Regions from separate parts of the Rhizobium sp. UBA1881 genome, predicted to be linked through region 1. Evidence: predicted binding sites of a transcription regulator. Region 1 holds the regulator's gene; each other region holds the start of a gene.
The links. The regulator PhoB, encoded in region 1, activates phosphate uptake and scavenging genes when phosphate is short. The targets are predictions, from matches to a motif close to TGTCATNNANCTGTCAT.

Region 1 (4,259 bases):
CGATCGTCTACGGTCTGCTCGGTCTCGCCGTCTTCATCAACTTCGCAGGCCTGCCGCGCTCCGCGTCGCTGGTCGGCGGTCTGGTGCTGACGCTGATGACGCTGCCGACCATCATCATCGCCACCCGCGCGGCACTGCGCGCTGTGCCCCCTTCGATCCGCGCGGCCGCTCTCGGCCTCGGGGCTTCGAAGATGCAGATGGTGTTCCACCACGTTCTGCCGCTGGCAATGCCTGGCATCCTGACCGGCACCATCATCGGTCTGGCGCACGCGCTCGGTGAAACCGCGCCGCTGCTCCTGATCGGCATGGTCGCCTTCGTTGCCAATGCGCCTGCCACCCCGATGGATCCCTCCACGGCTCTGCCAGTGCAGGTTTACATGTGGGCAAACGAAGCCGAACGCGCCTTTGTCGAGCGCACGTCTGGCGCCATCATCGTCCTGCTCCTGTTCCTGATCGTCATGAACCTCGGAGCCATCCTCTTGCGTCGTCGCTTTGAGCGCCGCTGGTAAACGGAGTAAACATCATGAACATGTTGACGGAAGCAGCAGTTGAGAAGGCGCTAGACCAGAAGATGAATACCATTCCGTATAAAATGATCGGCCAGGACGTCTCGGTTTATTACGGCGAAAAGCGCGCGCTTTTCGACGTGAAGCTGAACATCCGCGAAAACACCGTGACGGCTCTCATCGGTCCGTCGGGCTGCGGCAAGTCCACCTTCCTGCGCAGCCTGAACCGCATGAACGACACGATCGACAACTGCCGCGTCACCGGCAAGATCACGCTCGATGGCGATGATATCTACGATCCGGATATCGACGTCGTCGAACTGCGCGCCCGCGTCGGCATGGTGTTCCAGAAGCCGAACCCGTTCCCGAAGTCGATCTACGAAAACGTCGCCTACGGCCCGCGCATCCACGGTCTCGCCAAGGCGAAGGCCGACATGGACGTCATCGTCGAGCAGAGCCTGCAGCGCGCCGGCCTGTGGAACGAAGTCAAGGACCGCGTGCATGAAGGCGGCACCGGCCTTTCGGGCGGCCAGCAGCAGCGTCTGTGCATCGCGCGTGCGATTGCCGTCAGCCCCGAAGTCATCCTGATGGACGAGCCCTGCTCGGCGCTCGACCCGATCGCGACCGCCAAGGTCGAGGAGCTCATCCACGAGCTGCGCGAAGCCTACACGATCGTCATCGTCACGCACTCGATGCAGCAGGCAGCCCGCGTTTCGCAGCGCACCGCCATGTTCCACCTCGGCAACCTCGTCGAGGAGAACGATACCGACAAGATGTTCACCAACCCGGATGATCCGCGCACCCAGGATTACATCATGGGCCGCTTCGGCTGATCTCCGAAACCGGTAAACCTCAGGACATTCAAGGATAAGCCCCATGGCATCGACACATATCTATTCCGCCTACGACGATGATCTCAAGTTCCTGACGCGCCGCATATCCGAAATGGGCGGCCTCGCGGAACAGATGGTCGGCGACGCTGTTCGCGCGCTCGTCAACGGCGACACTTCGCTCGCCCAGAAGGTCATCTCCGACGACGTGATCCTCGATCACGCCGAGCGCGAGATCGGCGAAAAGGCGATCATCACCATCGCCCGCCGCCAGCCGATGGCCGCCGACCTTCGCGAAATCATGGGTTCGATCCGCATCGCGGCCGATCTCGAGCGCGTCGGCGATCTCGGCAAGAACACCGCCAAGCGCGTCATCGCTGTTCAGAGCACCGGCGTTCCGCGCAAGCTCGCCCGTGGCCTCGAGCATCTCTCCGAACTGGCACTCGTCCAGCTCAAGGAGGTTCTCGACGTCTACACCAGCCGCGTTGCAGATCGTGCCAAGTCGATCCGAGAGCGCGACGAGGAAATCGACGCGATGTACACCTCGCTGTTCCGCGAGATGCTGACCTACATGATGGAAGATCCGCGCAACATCACCAGCTGCACGCATCTCCTGTTCTGCGCCAAGAACATCGAGCGCATCGGCGACCACGCCACCAACATCGCAGAGACCATCTACTACATGGCTACCGGCGCCCAGCCGGAAGGCGAGCGTCCGAAGGACGACACCGCCAACACCGTCGGCGCGGTCACGGAATAAGCGTTCCGGACCCACGCCCCCAGGAGACCGAGACGAATGATCCCAAGAGTAGCAGTCGTTGAAGACGAAGAAGCACTGAGCGTGCTTCTTCGCTATAACCTTGAGGCCGAAGGCTTCGAAGTCGATACCATCCTTCGCGGTGACGAGGCCGAGATCCGGCTGCAGGAACGCACGCCTGACCTTTTGATCCTCGATTGGATGCTGCCCGGCGTATCCGGCATCGAGCTCTGCCGTCGCCTGCGCATGCGCCCGGAGACGGAGCGCCTGCCGATCATCATGCTGACCGCCCGTGGCGAGGAAAGCGAACGTGTTCGCGGCCTGTCGACCGGCGCCGACGACTATGTCGTCAAGCCGTTCTCGACACCTGAGCTCGTTGCCCGCGTCAAGGCGATGCTGCGCCGCGCCAAGCCGGAAGTGCTGTCCTCGCTGCTGAAGTGCGGCGATATCGAACTCGATCGCGAAACCCACCGCGTTCACCGCAAGAGCCGCGAAGTCCGCCTCGGACCGACCGAATTCCGCCTACTGGAATTCTTGATGTCGTCGCCGGGCCGCGTCTTCTCCCGCTCGCAGCTGCTCGATGGCGTCTGGGGCCATGACATCTATGTCGACGAGCGCACCGTCGACGTTCACGTCGGCCGCCTGCGCAAGGCGCTCAACTTCTCGAACATGCAGGATGTCATCCGCACCGTTCGCGGCGCTGGTTATTCGATGGAAGCGTAAGACGCTTCCATTTCATCCGGTCCAACGAAAAACGGGCCCCGCGAGGGCCCGTTTTCTTGTGTTCCTTATCCGGCTTTCCGGGTCATGCGACCCGGTTGGCGGCCTTGCGGCGCTCGTTGACCGGCTGGTAGGCCATGCGCTGGTGATAGGTGCAGTACGGCGAGTTGTCAGGGGACTCGCAGCCGCAGAAGTGGAAGTCATCCGTCAGCGGATCGCCGACCGGCCACTTGCACGTACGCTCGGTCAGTTCCGTGAGGCCTAGGCGGCGCGAGATCGGAACGACAACGTTGGAAGCCGGACGGTAACGGACTTCCTCGATCGCATCGATGTCCATCTCTTCCTTGAGAGCCACTGCGCCCTGCGGGCGGGCAACGGCGCGGCTTGGCGAGATGCGTGCGGAATTGAAGCTGTTGGCGGGGCGCGGGGTCGAAACCGCCGGGCGCTTCGGTGCCCGCGTCGCCGTGGTCGTGCCGCCGGCCTTGGCGCGGCCAGGCAGGTTCAGGCGGTGGACCTTGCCGATGACGGCGTTGCGGCTTACACCGCCAAGTTGTGCCGCAATCTGGCTGGCGCTCAGGCCTTCGGCCCAAAGCTTCTTCAGTCTCTCAACGCGCTCGTCTGTCCAGTTCATGCCCTGTCTCCGCCTTATTGCGTTGGTGTAGGCAGAATCCTTCACCCATGGCGCGGACGTGTCCGGACCAAGAAACGCTTGCTCGATTTTGGTGACTAGTTCCGCCGCATGCAGTCTAGTAATTGAGTTTTAACCTAGAGTGAGGGCGACTCCGTGACAAGAGTCGGTTGAATCGCGGCGAATCGATTTCTCGGTTTTCCCCAACTTGCTGGGTGGTAGAGTCATTTCTGCAACATTAGCTGTTGATAGCTCGCCGGCGCCCCGATGCTTGCTTGACGCATGCGACAAAAGCTCAGTTTTGTTGACATCGCACTGCGAAAAGACAATAGTGCCCCTCGCCGCCGAAAGGCGGCATTTTTCATTTCCGGGCACCCGCTTTTTAGCCGGAGTCCGGGCCATTGTTGAGCGAATGACAGGAGATCGCGCCATGGCTGAAGCCGCGCCGCTTTATGATACCTACTCTCGTGCCCCGCTGCGGTTCGAGCGAGGAGAGGGCGTGTGGCTGATCACCGAAACTGGTGAGCGATATCTCGATTTCGGCGCGGGCGTTGCCGTGACCTCCGTCGGCCATAGCCACCCGCACGTCGTCGGCGCGCTGAAGGATCAGGCCGAGAAGGTCTGGCACCTTTCCAACATTTACGAGATCCCCGGCCAGGAGCGCTTCGCCAAGCGGCTGACGGATGCAACCTTCGCGGATAAGGTGTTCTTCACCAATTCCGGCGCCGAGGCTCTGGAGTGCGCGATCAAGACCGCGCGCCGCTACCAGTATTCGAAGGGCCATCCCGAGCGCTTCCACATCATCACCTTCGAAGGCG
Region 2 (4,259 bases), on a different contig from region 1:
AAGATCTCGCATCAGCTCAATACGTCCGAATTCGCCGTCGGCGATTGGGTGATGGTCGATCCCGAAGACGACAGGCTGGTGCGCCGGCTGGAGCGCCGCACGCTGCTGCAGCGTCGCGTCGAGGGACGCCAGGGCCAGCAGCTCGGCGCCGCCAATGTCGATACGCTTCTTATCGTCACCTCCTGCAACGCCGATTTCAACGTCGCCCGCCTCGAGCGCTACATGGCGCTCGCCAATCAGGCGGAGACGACACCGGTCATCGTGCTGACCAAGGCCGACCTCGCCCCTGATGTCACGGAATACGAAGCGCAGGCAAAGGCCCTGCAGCGCGATCTCGCGGTGGTCGTGCTCAACGCCAAGAGCGACGGTGCGGCTGCAGCCCTCGGCCCATGGAGTGGCTTCGGCCAGACGCTGGCGCTGATAGGCTCCTCCGGTGTCGGCAAGTCGACGCTGGTCAATGCGCTGGCGGGGCTGAGCGGCGAGGGCTCGCAGGCAACCGGCGGCATCCGCGAGCGCGACGCCAAGGGTCGCCACACCACGACGGCCCGCTCGCTGCACGCCATGGCCGGCGGCGGCTGGGTCATCGACACGCCGGGGATGCGCACGCTCCACGTCAGCGATGTGCAAGAAGGTATCGAGCAGGTCTTCTCCGAGATCACCGAGCTTGCCGAACACTGCCGCTTCCGCGATTGCACCCACGACCACGAACCCGGCTGCGCCGTCCAGGCCGCCGTCAAATCAGGCACGCTGGCGCCGGAGCGGCTGGCCCGCTGGCGGGTGCTGCGCGACGAGAACGACAAGAACACCCCGAAGATGACCGGGCCAAAGGGCAACAAGGTGCTGCAGAAGCGGCGGTGAGCGGGGCGAGGGAGTGCTCATCCATCACATGGCTAGCCATCTCTAGGGAAATCTACTATTTTTCACTAGACTTTCCTATGCATTGCTAGACATCGCTCGAACCTCGGGAAATTCATGGACCCGTTTCGCAATCCATTCGCGCCTGGCGCGGGTAGTCGTCCGCCGGAACTCGCAGGCCGGGATCTCATTCTCGAATCTGCCAAGATTGCCTGCGTGAGGGCCGTAAAGGGCAGGAGTGCTCGCTCGCTCATGCTGCTTGGTCTTCGCGGTACCGGAAAGACCGTGCTGCTCAACGAGATCGGTCGGATTGCGGAGCAAGAGGGCCTGCTGGTTTCCAAGGTAGAGTCCCCGGAAGGAGAGAGCCTCGCCCGCCTCATCTATCCGGAAATGCGCAAAGTCATGCGATCATTGTCTGGGGTGGAAGCGGCAAAGCAAATCGCAACGCGCGGTCTGCGCGGGCTGAGGAATTTCGCTTCGATATTCAAAATCGAAATTGCCGGTGTGGACGTCGGGGTGGAACCGGAATCTGGTTTGGCTGACACCGGTGACCTCCAGTATGATCTGCCGGATCTTTTCGTATTGATCGGAAAGGCGACACAGGCCGCAGGACGTGGCTGGATACTTCTGATCGATGAAGTCCAGTATTTGTCCGATGCTGACCTTTCCGCACTGATCGTTGCGCTGCATCGAATATCTCAGGATGGCCTGCCCGTTCTTTTGGTTGGCGCAGGTCTGCCACAGATTGCACGCCTCGCAGGCGAAGCGAAGTCATATGCCGAACGGCTCTTTCAATATCCAGCCGTGGGCGCTCTTGACCCGGCTTCCGCCGCGCAAGCGGTCAGAAATCCAATAATTGACGAAGGTGCCACCATCGCGCCGGAGGCATTGGAGCTTATCGTCGAGCGAACGAAAGGGTATCCGTTCTTTCTTCAAGAGTGGGGTTCCGTCATTTGGAATGATGCCGGAGGACCGGAAATCACTTTTGCGGATGCAGACCATTCCTACACAGAGACACTGGCGTTGCTCGACGACGGATTCTTTCGGGTGCGGATCGATCGCTTGACGAAAGCAGAGATCCAGTTCGTAAAAGCGATGGCAGGACTGGGGAATGGGCCTTATGCGATGGCGGATGTCGCCCAGGCCATGGAGCGCACGCAGAAGTCGCTGGGGCCGACACGAGCAAGCATCATCTCAAAAGGCATGATCTACAGCACGGATCACGGCTATCTCGATTTCAGCGTGCCGCTTTTCGCCGAATACATGCGACGCCAAGGCTGATCCATCCAGCTCCGCCTCCTAGACCGGCGAACTCTCCGGGTATTGCCGTGTCCGCGATCGCATCCCCAATCACGAACGCCGGTCCACGCCGTCGCACTCGCCTCATCCCACATCTGTCACAGAATTGTGACCCCACTGTCACGTTTCAATCCACAGTAGCCCCGTTTGTGACAGCACTTACACAAAACTGACATTGGAGCTTCATGGACCGGGCCTAATGCACTCCCTCATATCGCGTTTGGGTTATGAGGAAGAGCATGATGTTCGAGCTGAAGAATGTCACCCGTCAATTCGGCAAGAAGATCGCCGTCGATTCCGTGACGCTTGACATCCCTCAGGGCCAGATGGTCGGCATTATCGGCCGTTCCGGTGCCGGCAAGTCCACGCTTCTGCGCATGATCAACCGCCTGCAGGAGCCGAGCTCCGGCTCGATCCATTTCAACGGCACCGAGGTGTCGGGCCTGCGCGGCAAGTCGCTGCGCAACTGGCAGCGCGATTGCGCCATGATCTTCCAGCAGTTCAATCTCGTGCCGCGCCTCGACGTGATGACCAATGTCATCCTCGGCCGTCTCAACCATCGCTCCACCGTGCTCAGCCTGCTCGGCGTCTTCACCCGCGAAGAGCGCGTGCAGGCGATCGCGGCGCTTGAGCGCCTCGGCATCGAGCAGACGGCGCTGCAGATGGCCGGCACGCTTTCGGGCGGCCAGCAGCAGCGCGTGGCGATTGCCCGCGCTCTCATGCAGGCGCCGAAGATGCTGCTTGCCGACGAGCCGATCGCCTCGCTCGACCCGCTGAACGCCAAGATCGTCATGGACGCGCTGCGCGATATCAACGAGCGCGAAGGCATCACCGTCATCACCAACCTGCACACGCTCGACACCGCGCGCAGCTATTGCGAGCGCATCGTCGGCATGGCCGGCGGCCGCGTCGTTTTCGACGGAAAGCCGTCCGAACTGACGGCCGATGCCGTCAACGAGATCTACGGCACCGACAAGAACGGCGCCGGCATCGACGAGACCATGACGTCCACCAGCCTGGATAACATCAAGGGCAAGCAGCAGGACGCCGTATCGCGCGTGATGGCCGCCTCCGCCGTCATGCGCTGACAAGTTTCCGGCCGGGGGAAAAAGCCGGAAAAATACCGATCCCCAGTAACTTACAGTCACTGAAAAACGTCACCAAAGGAGACTACCATGTCTGCGTTCCGCAAGATCCTGATGGCAACGATCGCCATCGCCACCGTTGCAGGCCAGGCCTACGCTCAGGACGTCAAGGTCCTGCGTATCGGCCTCGACGGCGGTGAAAACGAAGCCGACCAGGTTCGCCGCACCGAGTGCGTCAAGCCGGGCCTCGTTGCCGCTACCGGCGTTTCGGAAGTCCAGATCTTCCCGTCGCCGAACTATAACGGCGTCATCCAAGGCCTGCTGGGCGGCACCATCGACCTCGCCGTCATGGGCGCTTCCTCCTACGCCTCGATCTACCTCAAGGATCCGAACGCCGTTACGCCGGTTCTGACCACCAAGCAGGAAGACGGCTCGACCGGCTACTACTCGATCATGGTTGCCCGCAAGGATTCGGGCATCAAGACGCTCGCCGACGCCAAGGGCAAGAAGCTCGGCTTCGCCGATCCGGACTCTACCTCGGGCTACCTCGTCCCGAACGTCTCGCTGCCGAAGGATGTCGGCATGCCGGTCAAGCAGTATTTCTCCGAAACCGGCTTCGGCGGCGGCCATGAGAACCTCGTTCTCGGCGTTCTCGACAAGAAGTTCGACGTCGGCACCACCTTCGGCTCCGCCACCGGCGATTGGGCCCAGGGCTACACCTCTGGCAACCTGCACATCATGGTCACCAAGGGCCTGCTCGACATGGACGATATCGTTCAGGTCTGGAAGTCCCCGCTGATCCCGAACGGCCCGCTGATGGTTTCCAACAAGCTGCCGTCCGACATCCAGAAGAAGGTTACCGCCTACTTCGCCGAACTGCCGAAGACCGACAAGGGCTGCTTCGACAGCTTCACCGGCGGTGGTTACGTCGATTGGTCGCCGGTCGACCAGTCCTTCTATCAGACGATCATCGACGCTCGTAAGTCGGTTATCGGCGGTTGATCCGAACCTCTGAATAAA
Region 3 (4,259 bases), on a different contig from region 1:
GGGTTCGCATTTGAGTGTCAAGCAGGTTTGGAGACAAAACGATGACAGCCTGCGATTTGTTTGTGGGTGAATGAAATCAGATCGAAAATCCCCCCTATAGAAGAGCCTTCCAAGCGCTGGCGCTCCGGATACCCGCCAGCGGACGATCCTATCACTGCCCTCCCCTTGGCCTCCTCTTGTTGATTTTTCTTTTCCACAGACGGAATTACCGGGAAACCGGGGCATTGGTGGAGGCCGATCGAAAAAAATCAAAAAATCTTCACAAACGCTCTTGCGGTTTGTCCGCGATCCGCATAGATCACGGCCATCGACGCGGCGGACATGATCCGCACCGCGGAGGGCGATTAGCTCAGTTGGTAGAGCGCCTCGTTTACACCGAGGATGTCGGGAGTTCGAGTCTCTCATCGCCCACCATTTTCTCTCCCCTTTGTGTGATTGATCGGCCGACAGCTTTGATTTTGCTGCGGTTGCTAATCCCGTTTCCGGCGATTAGGTTCCGGCCAAATCGAACGGCACCTCATGTGCTTCAGGCGGAGATAGAATCATGAAAACACGCGAAGATCGCCAGGCACAGCGGGCAGCCATGCCACGCACGCAGCTCAGCGCCCACCACATGGAAAACGCCCGCCTGCTGCCGGATCGTGGCGAATTGCTCTATCGTATTCCCAATGGCGGCGTCGGCGTCGAGATCGGCGCGGCGTTCGGGGAATACACGGCGGAGATTCTCGAAAAGAATCGCCCGGCCCAGCTTTATCTCATCGATCCCTGGAGCATGGACCGCTACAGCTCCGGCCTCGACCAGATCCATACCCAGTTCGGCAAGCAAATCGAAAGCGGGCAACTGCACCTGATGCAGGGCACCTCGCTGGAGAAACTCGCCGAGTTCGAAGACGACTTCCTCGATTGGGCCTATATCGACACGGATCACTCGTTCGAACTGACCTGGCAGGAGCTTTTGCTCTGCGACCGCAAGGTCAAGCGGACCGGCCGCATCGCCGGCCACGACTTCTGCACCGGCAATACGGTGAAGCCGATCGTCTATGGCGTCGTCGAGGCCGTCACCAAATTCTGCAAGGATTATGGCTGGCAGTTCGAATTCCTGACCGTCGAATCGCATGCGCACTTCTCCTTCTGCCTGAAGCGGCTCTGAGTCGCGCAGGCTTTACGGAAAAATGGCAGAGGCGGGCGTGCCGCCCTGCCCTATCTCCTATGTCTCAAGCGCTTGTCGGCCTTTGTGTGGACTGATAGTGCCATGAAGGAAACGAGGAGGATCATTCCAATGAAGCAGCATTCTTTCGGCCACCTGCCGCACACGGTGAGCAATATCGGCTTTGGCGCATGGCAGATCGGCGGCGCCTGGGGCGACGTCAGCGAAGCTGATGGACGCGCAGCACTCAATGCGGCGCTCGATGCCGGCATCACCTTCATCGACACCGCCGACGTCTATGGCGACGGCCGTTCGGAAAAGATCATCGCCGATGTGCTTGAGAGCCGTGGCGGCGAGCGCCCGATGGTCGCCACCAAGGCCGGCCGACGACTCGATCCGCATGTGGCGCATGGTTACACCAAGGCCAATCTCGAAGGCTTCATCGACCGCAGCCTGAAGAACCTCAAAGTCGACAGCCTCGACCTCGTGCAGCTGCACTGCCCGCCGACGGAGGTGCTTTATCGCCCGGAGGTGTTCGAGGGGCTGAACGAGCTGCAGAAGGCCGGCACGATTCGCGGCTATGGCGTCAGCGTCGAGAAGGTCGAGGAAGCGCTGAAGGCGATCGAGTTCCCCGGCGTGGTCAGCATCCAGATCATCTACAATCTCTTCCGCCAGCGCCCGAGCCACCTTTTCTTTCAGGAAGCGCGGCAGAAGAACATCACGGTTATCGCCCGCGTGCCGCTGGCAAGCGGGCTGCTCTCCGGCAAGATAAGCCGTGAGACGACGTTTGCGAGCGACGATCACCGCAACTTCAACCGCCATGGCGAAGCGTTCGATGTCGGTGAGACCTTCGCGGGCGTTCCGTTCGAGGTCGGCCTGCAGGCGGTCGAAGAGGTTCGCAAGCTGGTTCCCGAGGGCGCCACGATGGCGGCGTTCGCGCTGCGCTGGATTCTGATGAGCGACGCCGTCACGGTGGTCATTCCCGGCGCCCGCAACGCCGAGCAGGCGAAGGCCAATGCGGTGGCCGCCAGCTTGGCGCCGCTGACGCATGAGGTGATGGCCGCGAGCCACGAGATCTACGACCGACTGATCGCGCCGCATGTGCACCAGCGCTGGTAACAGCCGCATCTTATCTAAAAACAGAAATGGCCGGGCATAGACCCGGCCATTTCCTTGTCTGGGCTTTGCCCGGATTACTTCTTGTCAGCGTAGGCCTTGATGGCGGCGGCGACTTCGGCCTGCGCCTTCTCGGCGTTTTCAAAGCCGTTCAGCTCGACAACCTTGCGCTTTTCCGGAATCTGCTTGTAGACGCGGAAGAAGGCCTGCAGGCGCTGCTGCTCGATCTCGGGAAGATCGCTGATTTCCTTGATCTTGTCGTAGCTCGGGTCGATGTCGCTGGCCGGAACGGCAACGATCTTGTCGTCCTTTTCGCCGCCGTCGATCATGTTCAGCACGCCGATCGCACGAACCTTGATGATAGCGCCCGGGACAACCGGCTCGCGGGTGTAGACGAGCGCGTCGAGCGGATCGCCGTCACCGCCGAGCGAGCTGGTGATGGAGCCGTAGTTGGCCGGGTAGATGACCGGCATCGACTGGAAGCGGTCCACGACGATGTGGCCGGTCTTGGCGTCGATTTCGTACTTGGTGAAGCTTCCCTGCGGAATTTCGATCGCCGTGAAGAACTCCTTGCTGTCGTCCTTCGGCTGCGGATAGTCGAGATAGGAAACATAGTCGGAAGCGGCGGCGACGCCGGCCGTGAGAAGAACGGCAGCGGCCGCAGAAATAATGGTCTTCATAAGAGATACCCCCAATTGGCATTGCGAAGAAACGCCCTCCGCCTATGGGGTTTGCATTACAGCGATGTGACATGTGCCGGGCGCTCGGGATCATCCACATGACAATCTCGTGAGCGCCCGGAACAGCGCTTATTCGGCTCCGCGCTCGCGCTTCATCTCGTGGCGCATGAGGAACAGCGAGGCGCAGAGGATCAGGGCGGCACCGAGCCACAAATAGCCCGCCGGCGCATAGCCGAAGACCAGCCAGCCGGCGAGAACGTTGAGCGGCAGCTTCAGATCGTCGAAGGGCTGGACATAGGCGGCATCGGCCGCGCTGTAGGCGAGCGTCAGAAGGTACTGGGCGATCGCCGTCAGCAGGCCGGCCGCGACGAGCAGAATCAACACCGTGCCTGTCGGCATCGCGAAGCCGGCCGCAAAGGCAAGACCGCCGTTGACGGGCGTGAGGAGCACGAGCAGCCACACGGTGATCGTCTCCGGCTTCTCGATCCCCGTCAGGCTCTTGGTGATCAGCGACGAGGCGCCCCAGAGAAGTGCCGACAGGATCGGCAAAAGTGCCGCCCAGCTGAAACTGTCCGACCAGGGCTGCAGGATGATCATGGCGCCGGCAAAACCACAGGCCGTGGCGCTCCAGCGCGCTGCCCCTACCCGTTCACCGAGGAACAGGCGGGCGCCGAGAATGATGAAGAAGGGTGAGGTCATGACCAGCGCGATGGCCTGCCAGATCGGTACGCTTGCAAGACCAGCGACCCAGGTCTGGACACCGAGAGCGGCCAGCACGACGCGGATGACGTGGCGCCAGGGGTATTGGGTGCGCATCGCACCGAGGCCAGTCTTCCACAGGAAGGGTAGCGAGAAGACGAGCGCGAAGGCATATTGCCAGAAAGCGACCGAGGCCGACGGAAAGGCCAGGGTCATCGTCAGCCGTTGAGTGACGACGTTGAGAACGGCGAAGGCGATGCCGGCAAGCACCATCCAGCTTGCGCCGGCGAGTGCACGCGATGCGGATATGGAAATCTGGGTAGTCTGATTCATGTCATTCATCCGAACAAAAGGACCAACACAAATCAGGACGCATGAACGCGGGTGCCGACGCGGCGGACGATGCCGCCCCGCGTACCCTGCTCATTCTCTTTCATCCGGACTATGACCGTCGGCTCCGGAATTCAACCGGATCTGCTGACCCTTCTCACCTGGAGTGAGAAGGCGCTCGCGGGCTCAAGCTTGCGCTCTTACCGCCGGTGGGGAATTGCACCCCGCCCTGAGAATGATCCATGCGTAGTTGAAAGCCGCGATCGCGGCAAGTCTCGCAAATGCGA
Region 4 (4,259 bases), on a different contig from region 1:
TCGAAGGCACGGATTTCGATCTCGGCCATGGCGACGTGGCGATTGCCGCCATCACGTCGTGCACCAACACGTCGAACCCGAGCGTCCTGATCGCCGCCGGCCTGCTTGCCCGCAATGCCGTCGCCAAGGGCCTGAAGACCAAGCCGTGGGTGAAGACCTCGCTGGCGCCTGGGTCGCAGGTGGTCGGCGAGTATCTGGCGAAGTCCGGCCTGCAGGCCGATCTCGACAAGCTCGGCTTCAACCTCGTCGGCTTCGGCTGCACCACCTGCATCGGCAACTCCGGTCCGCTGCCGGCGCCGATCTCGAAGACGATCAATGACAAGGGCCTGATCGTTTCGGGCGTTCTCTCCGGCAACCGCAACTTCGAAGGTCGTATCTCGCCCGACGTGCAGGCGAATTATCTCGCCTCGCCGCCGCTCGTCGTCGCCTATGCGCTGGCAGGTACTGTCCAGAAGGACCTGACGAAGGAGCCGATCGGTGAGGACCAGAACGGCAACCCCGTCTACCTCAAGGACATCTGGCCGACCTCGCACGAAGTGCAAGCCTTCATCCAGAAATACGTCACCCGCGAACTCTACGAGACGAAGTATGCCGACGTCTTCAAGGGTGATGCCAACTGGCAGGCCGTGCAGGTTCCCCCGGGCCAGACCTATGCCTGGGACGACAACTCGACCTATGTGCAGAACCCGCCCTACTTCGTCGGTATGGGCAAGACCGGCTCCGGCGTATCCGACATCAAGGGCGCGCGGGTCCTCGGTCTCTTCGGCGACAAGATCACCACCGACCACATTTCGCCGGCCGGTTCGATCAAGGCTGCCTCGCCGGCCGGCGCCTATCTCCTGGAACACAATGTCGGCGTCGCCGACTTCAACCAGTACGGCACGCGTCGCGGCAATCACGAGGTGATGATGCGCGGCACGTTTGCCAATATCCGCATCCGCAACCACATGCTCGGCCCGAACGGCAAGGAAGGTGGCTACACCATCCACTATCCGTCGAAGGAAGAGGAATCGATCTACGACGCGGCCATGCAGTACAAGGCCGAGGGCGTTCCGCTCGTCATCTTCGCCGGTGTCGAATACGGCAACGGCTCCTCGCGCGACTGGGCGGCGAAGGGCACCAACCTGCTCGGCGTCAAGGCGGTGATCGCGCAAAGCTTCGAGCGCATCCACCGCTCGAACCTCGTCGGCATGGGCGTCATCCCCTTCGTCTTCGAGGAGGGCACGACTTGGGCGACGCTGGGGCTGAAGGGCGACGAGACCGTCACCATCGAGGGGCTTGAGAACATCAAGCCGCGCGAGAAGAAGATCGCGAAAATCACCTATGGCGACGGCACCGTGAAAGACGTTCCGCTGCTCTCGCGCGTCGATACGCTCGATGAGGTGATCTACCTCAACAATGGCGGCATCCTGCAGACGGTGTTGCGAGATCTCGCAGCCTGATCGGCCCTGATTTTTAAGACATGCCTGATAATGGCCGCCGGAAAGCGATTTCCGGCGGCTTTTTCGTGTTCGGGAGGGCTGCAAGCGGCCGGCCTCACGGCGAAGTGTTGCGGAGTTGTCCCACGCGGGCTCCGTCTCACCCGTTCGTGATTTTTCGTTTGGATCGGGAGCGATTATCTCTAGGTTGAAGAGACGGAGCCCTTGCGTGCGTGACTGGCCAGAGATTTAGGCCGGCGTCTCGGCAAGGTGGAGAGGAAAAGAGGTAGAGGTGCAATGTCGCCGCGGTTTTTGATTTCGCTGATTGCAGGTGTGGCTCTGGCGAGCCCTTTGCTCGCCGACGAGGCGCCCAAAGGCGTGGTCGAACTGTTCACCTCCCAGGGTTGCGCCTCATGCCCTCCCGCCGACGCGGCCTTTCGCAAGCTCGTTGAGCGCGGCGATATCATCGCTCTCGCCTATCACGTCGATTACTGGAACTACATGGGCTGGGCCGATACGCTGAGCTCGAAGGAAAATACCGAGCGGCAGTACGGCTATGCGAAGACCATGGGCCGCGCCAATGTCTACACGCCGCAAGTGGTGGTGAACGGCCGCGATCATGTCATGGGCTCGGATATCGGCGGCATCGAGAAAAAGGTCGACGGCTTTCTCACCGGTGGCGAAGGTCTGACCGTTCCGATCAAGGCCGAGGTCAAGGGCGATCAGCTCGAGATCAACGTCGCGCCCGGCCAGGGCAAGGCCAATGTCGTCATGGTCTATTTCGATCGCGAAAAGACGATCGAGGTACAGAAGGGCGAAAACAGCGGCCAGAAGATCTCCTACATGCACAGCGTTTCGGATGTCGAAACGGTCGGCATGTGGGACGGCAAGGCGACAAAGCTGACGCTGCCCGCCACCGTGCTGCAGAAGCCAGATCTTGAGGGCTGCGCCGTCATGCTGCAGTCGTCGACGGCCGACGGAACGCCATCGGCGATCCTTGGCGCCACCGTGGTCATGGCCGGCAGGAACATCTGAGCCGCCATAGTTCTCGGATTTCATCTGTCTTGTCAGGTGGAAGCGGGGCGGCCCGACTGATCGTATTCGGGGCTGGGGTTAAGGTCGATACGGTCAGCCGGGCCCTTTGGCGCGCTGGCGCCAAACAGTCACATCTCCTCCAAAGTGCCGAAAGACGATGCGCAGAATTCAGTGTCGGCGAACCCGCTGAGGATGCGCCGGTCAAGTGCGAGCGAATTTCACTTTTAATTGAGGCGCTGTTTTGACTGAAATGCGGCACGCGGCAGATTGCACAGACTATGCTTAATGCGCGCGAGGCCGCGCTTGCAATTTGTAAAGGCTAAGGCAAACTGTCACCCGCGTGTCACGAACGGAGGCATTCGAGACCGATGACAGATCAGCCGGATTTGCGGCGTGGGAACAATCGGGCTCCCGATGGCGATTCCCCCGTCGTCGTGGATATCAGGGACTACAAGCAGAGCAAGGACCCGTTGCCGGTGACGTTTCACCGGCGAGAGCTGGATGCGATCCTGTGGATCTACGGGCGCATGGTCGGCGAAGGCGAGTGGCGGGACTACGCGATCGACCACCTGAAGGACCTTGCCGTCTTCTCCGTCTTCAAGCGCTCCGGCGAAATGCCGCTCTTCCGCATCGAAAAGAATCCCAAGCTCGCCGCCAAGCAGGGCGCCTATTCCGTCGTCAACACGCACGGCCAGATCCTGAAGCGCGGCCACGACCTGCAGCAGGTGCTGAAGGTGTTCAACAAATCGCTGAAGCTCGTCGAGAAATAGGCGCGATCAACCCAGAAACAGCGTCGCCGGATAGGCGTCTGGATCGGGATCGGTCGAGGTGCCGTCGCCGAGCGCTCGTTGCATCAACATCGTATCCAGCCAGCGACCTTGCTTGAAGCCGGAACCCTTGATGCGGCCGATTTCCTCGAACCCATGGCTTGCATGCAGTGCGATCGAGGCCGGATGCGCACCGCCGATCACGGCGATCATCTGGCGGAAACCGAGCGCCGTCGTCCGCGATATCAGCTCCTCCAGCAACCGCTTGCCGACCCCCTTGCCCTGCGCTTCCGGCGCCAGATAGATCGAATCCTCGACCATGAACCGATAGGCCGGCCGCGTGCGGAACGCTGATGCATAGGCATAGCCGACGAGCGCGCCATGCTCGTCCACGGCGGCGATATAGGGGTAGCCCTTGTCGACAATGGCCTGGTATCGCGCCGCCATCTCGTCGCGATCCGGTGGGGCGATCTCGTAGCTCGCAACACCATTCAAGACGGAGTCGCGGTAGATGGCGGTGATGGCGTCGATGTCGGAGAGGGAAGCGTCACGGAGAAGAACGGGCATGGGGCGGGCCGGTGTCTGGAGGGGTGGTGTCGTTGCTTGAAGAGCATCCCGGGTGGCGGTTGGCAAGGGGAAAGCGGACGGGCTGCGATGGTTGCGGGAGGGGCGGGTGATCCACTGGCGTTGCATATGTGGAAGCGTGCTTGGATTCTCGGGACGAGCCCGAGAATGACGGCGGAGTATGTGGTTGCCGCCGGGAAGCTATTGAAACAAGGGCATTTACCCCCTCTCGACGTCATCCTCGGCCTTGTGCCGAGGATCTAAGCACGCCTCCACGTGCACGACGTCGATGGCTGTTCATCCTGGCGTTCATCGCTCACTTCGCCGAGCACCGCTACGCCGTCTACTGCTCAGACCTATTAGCCATCCCGAGAACTTTCCCCTGAAGCAGCATTGCAACTTCAACTTTCGCAAAGCCTTGCCTCTTGCCGCCGGCTGCTTTAGCTCATGAATGAAATGGAGCAGACCTAATGAT

Region 2: the regulator PhoB is predicted to act here: its motif matches at 2,262-2,278, upstream of phnC (phosphonate ABC transporter ATP-binding protein).
Region 3: the regulator PhoB is predicted to act here: its motif matches at 2,999-3,015, upstream of B3605_RS23100 (inorganic diphosphatase).
Region 4: the regulator PhoB is predicted to act here: its motif matches at 2,784-2,800, upstream of B3605_RS05355 (DUF2794 domain-containing protein).

What each region holds. Positions count from the first base shown of each region.
Region 1 is NZ_DDHH01000152.1:19,365-23,623, reverse strand. Features, by position in the region: gene pstA (phosphate ABC transporter permease PstA) at 1-509, shown strand, start outside; gene pstB (phosphate ABC transporter ATP-binding protein PstB) at 524-1,339, shown strand; gene phoU (phosphate signaling complex protein PhoU) at 1,383-2,096, shown strand; gene phoB (phosphate regulon transcriptional regulator PhoB) at 2,133-2,816, shown strand; gene B3605_RS18275 (GcrA family cell cycle regulator) at 2,899-3,444, opposite strand; gene B3605_RS18270 (aspartate aminotransferase family protein) at 3,872-4,259, shown strand, end outside.
Region 2 is NZ_DDHH01000035.1:3,720-7,978, forward strand. Features, by position in the region: gene rsgA (ribosome small subunit-dependent GTPase A) at 1-858, shown strand, start outside; gene B3605_RS03395 (AAA family ATPase) at 973-2,136, shown strand; gene phnC (phosphonate ABC transporter ATP-binding protein) at 2,397-3,242, shown strand; gene phnD (phosphonate ABC transporter substrate-binding protein) at 3,330-4,241, shown strand.
Region 3 is NZ_DDHH01000190.1:50,361-54,619, reverse strand. Features, by position in the region: tRNA gene B3605_RS23115 (tRNA-Val) at 339-414, shown strand; gene B3605_RS23110 (class I SAM-dependent methyltransferase) at 545-1,150, shown strand; gene B3605_RS23105 (aldo/keto reductase) at 1,280-2,266, shown strand; gene B3605_RS23100 (inorganic diphosphatase) at 2,341-2,943, opposite strand; gene B3605_RS23095 (DMT family transporter) at 3,073-3,984, opposite strand; FMN riboswitch at 4,064-4,213, opposite strand.
Region 4 is NZ_DDHH01000054.1:9,131-13,389, reverse strand. Features, by position in the region: gene acnA (aconitate hydratase AcnA) at 1-1,442, shown strand, start outside; gene B3605_RS05360 (DUF1223 domain-containing protein) at 1,716-2,453, shown strand; gene B3605_RS05355 (DUF2794 domain-containing protein) at 2,822-3,223, shown strand; gene B3605_RS05350 (GNAT family N-acetyltransferase) at 3,230-3,787, opposite strand; gene B3605_RS05345 (hypothetical protein) at 4,255-4,259, shown strand, end outside.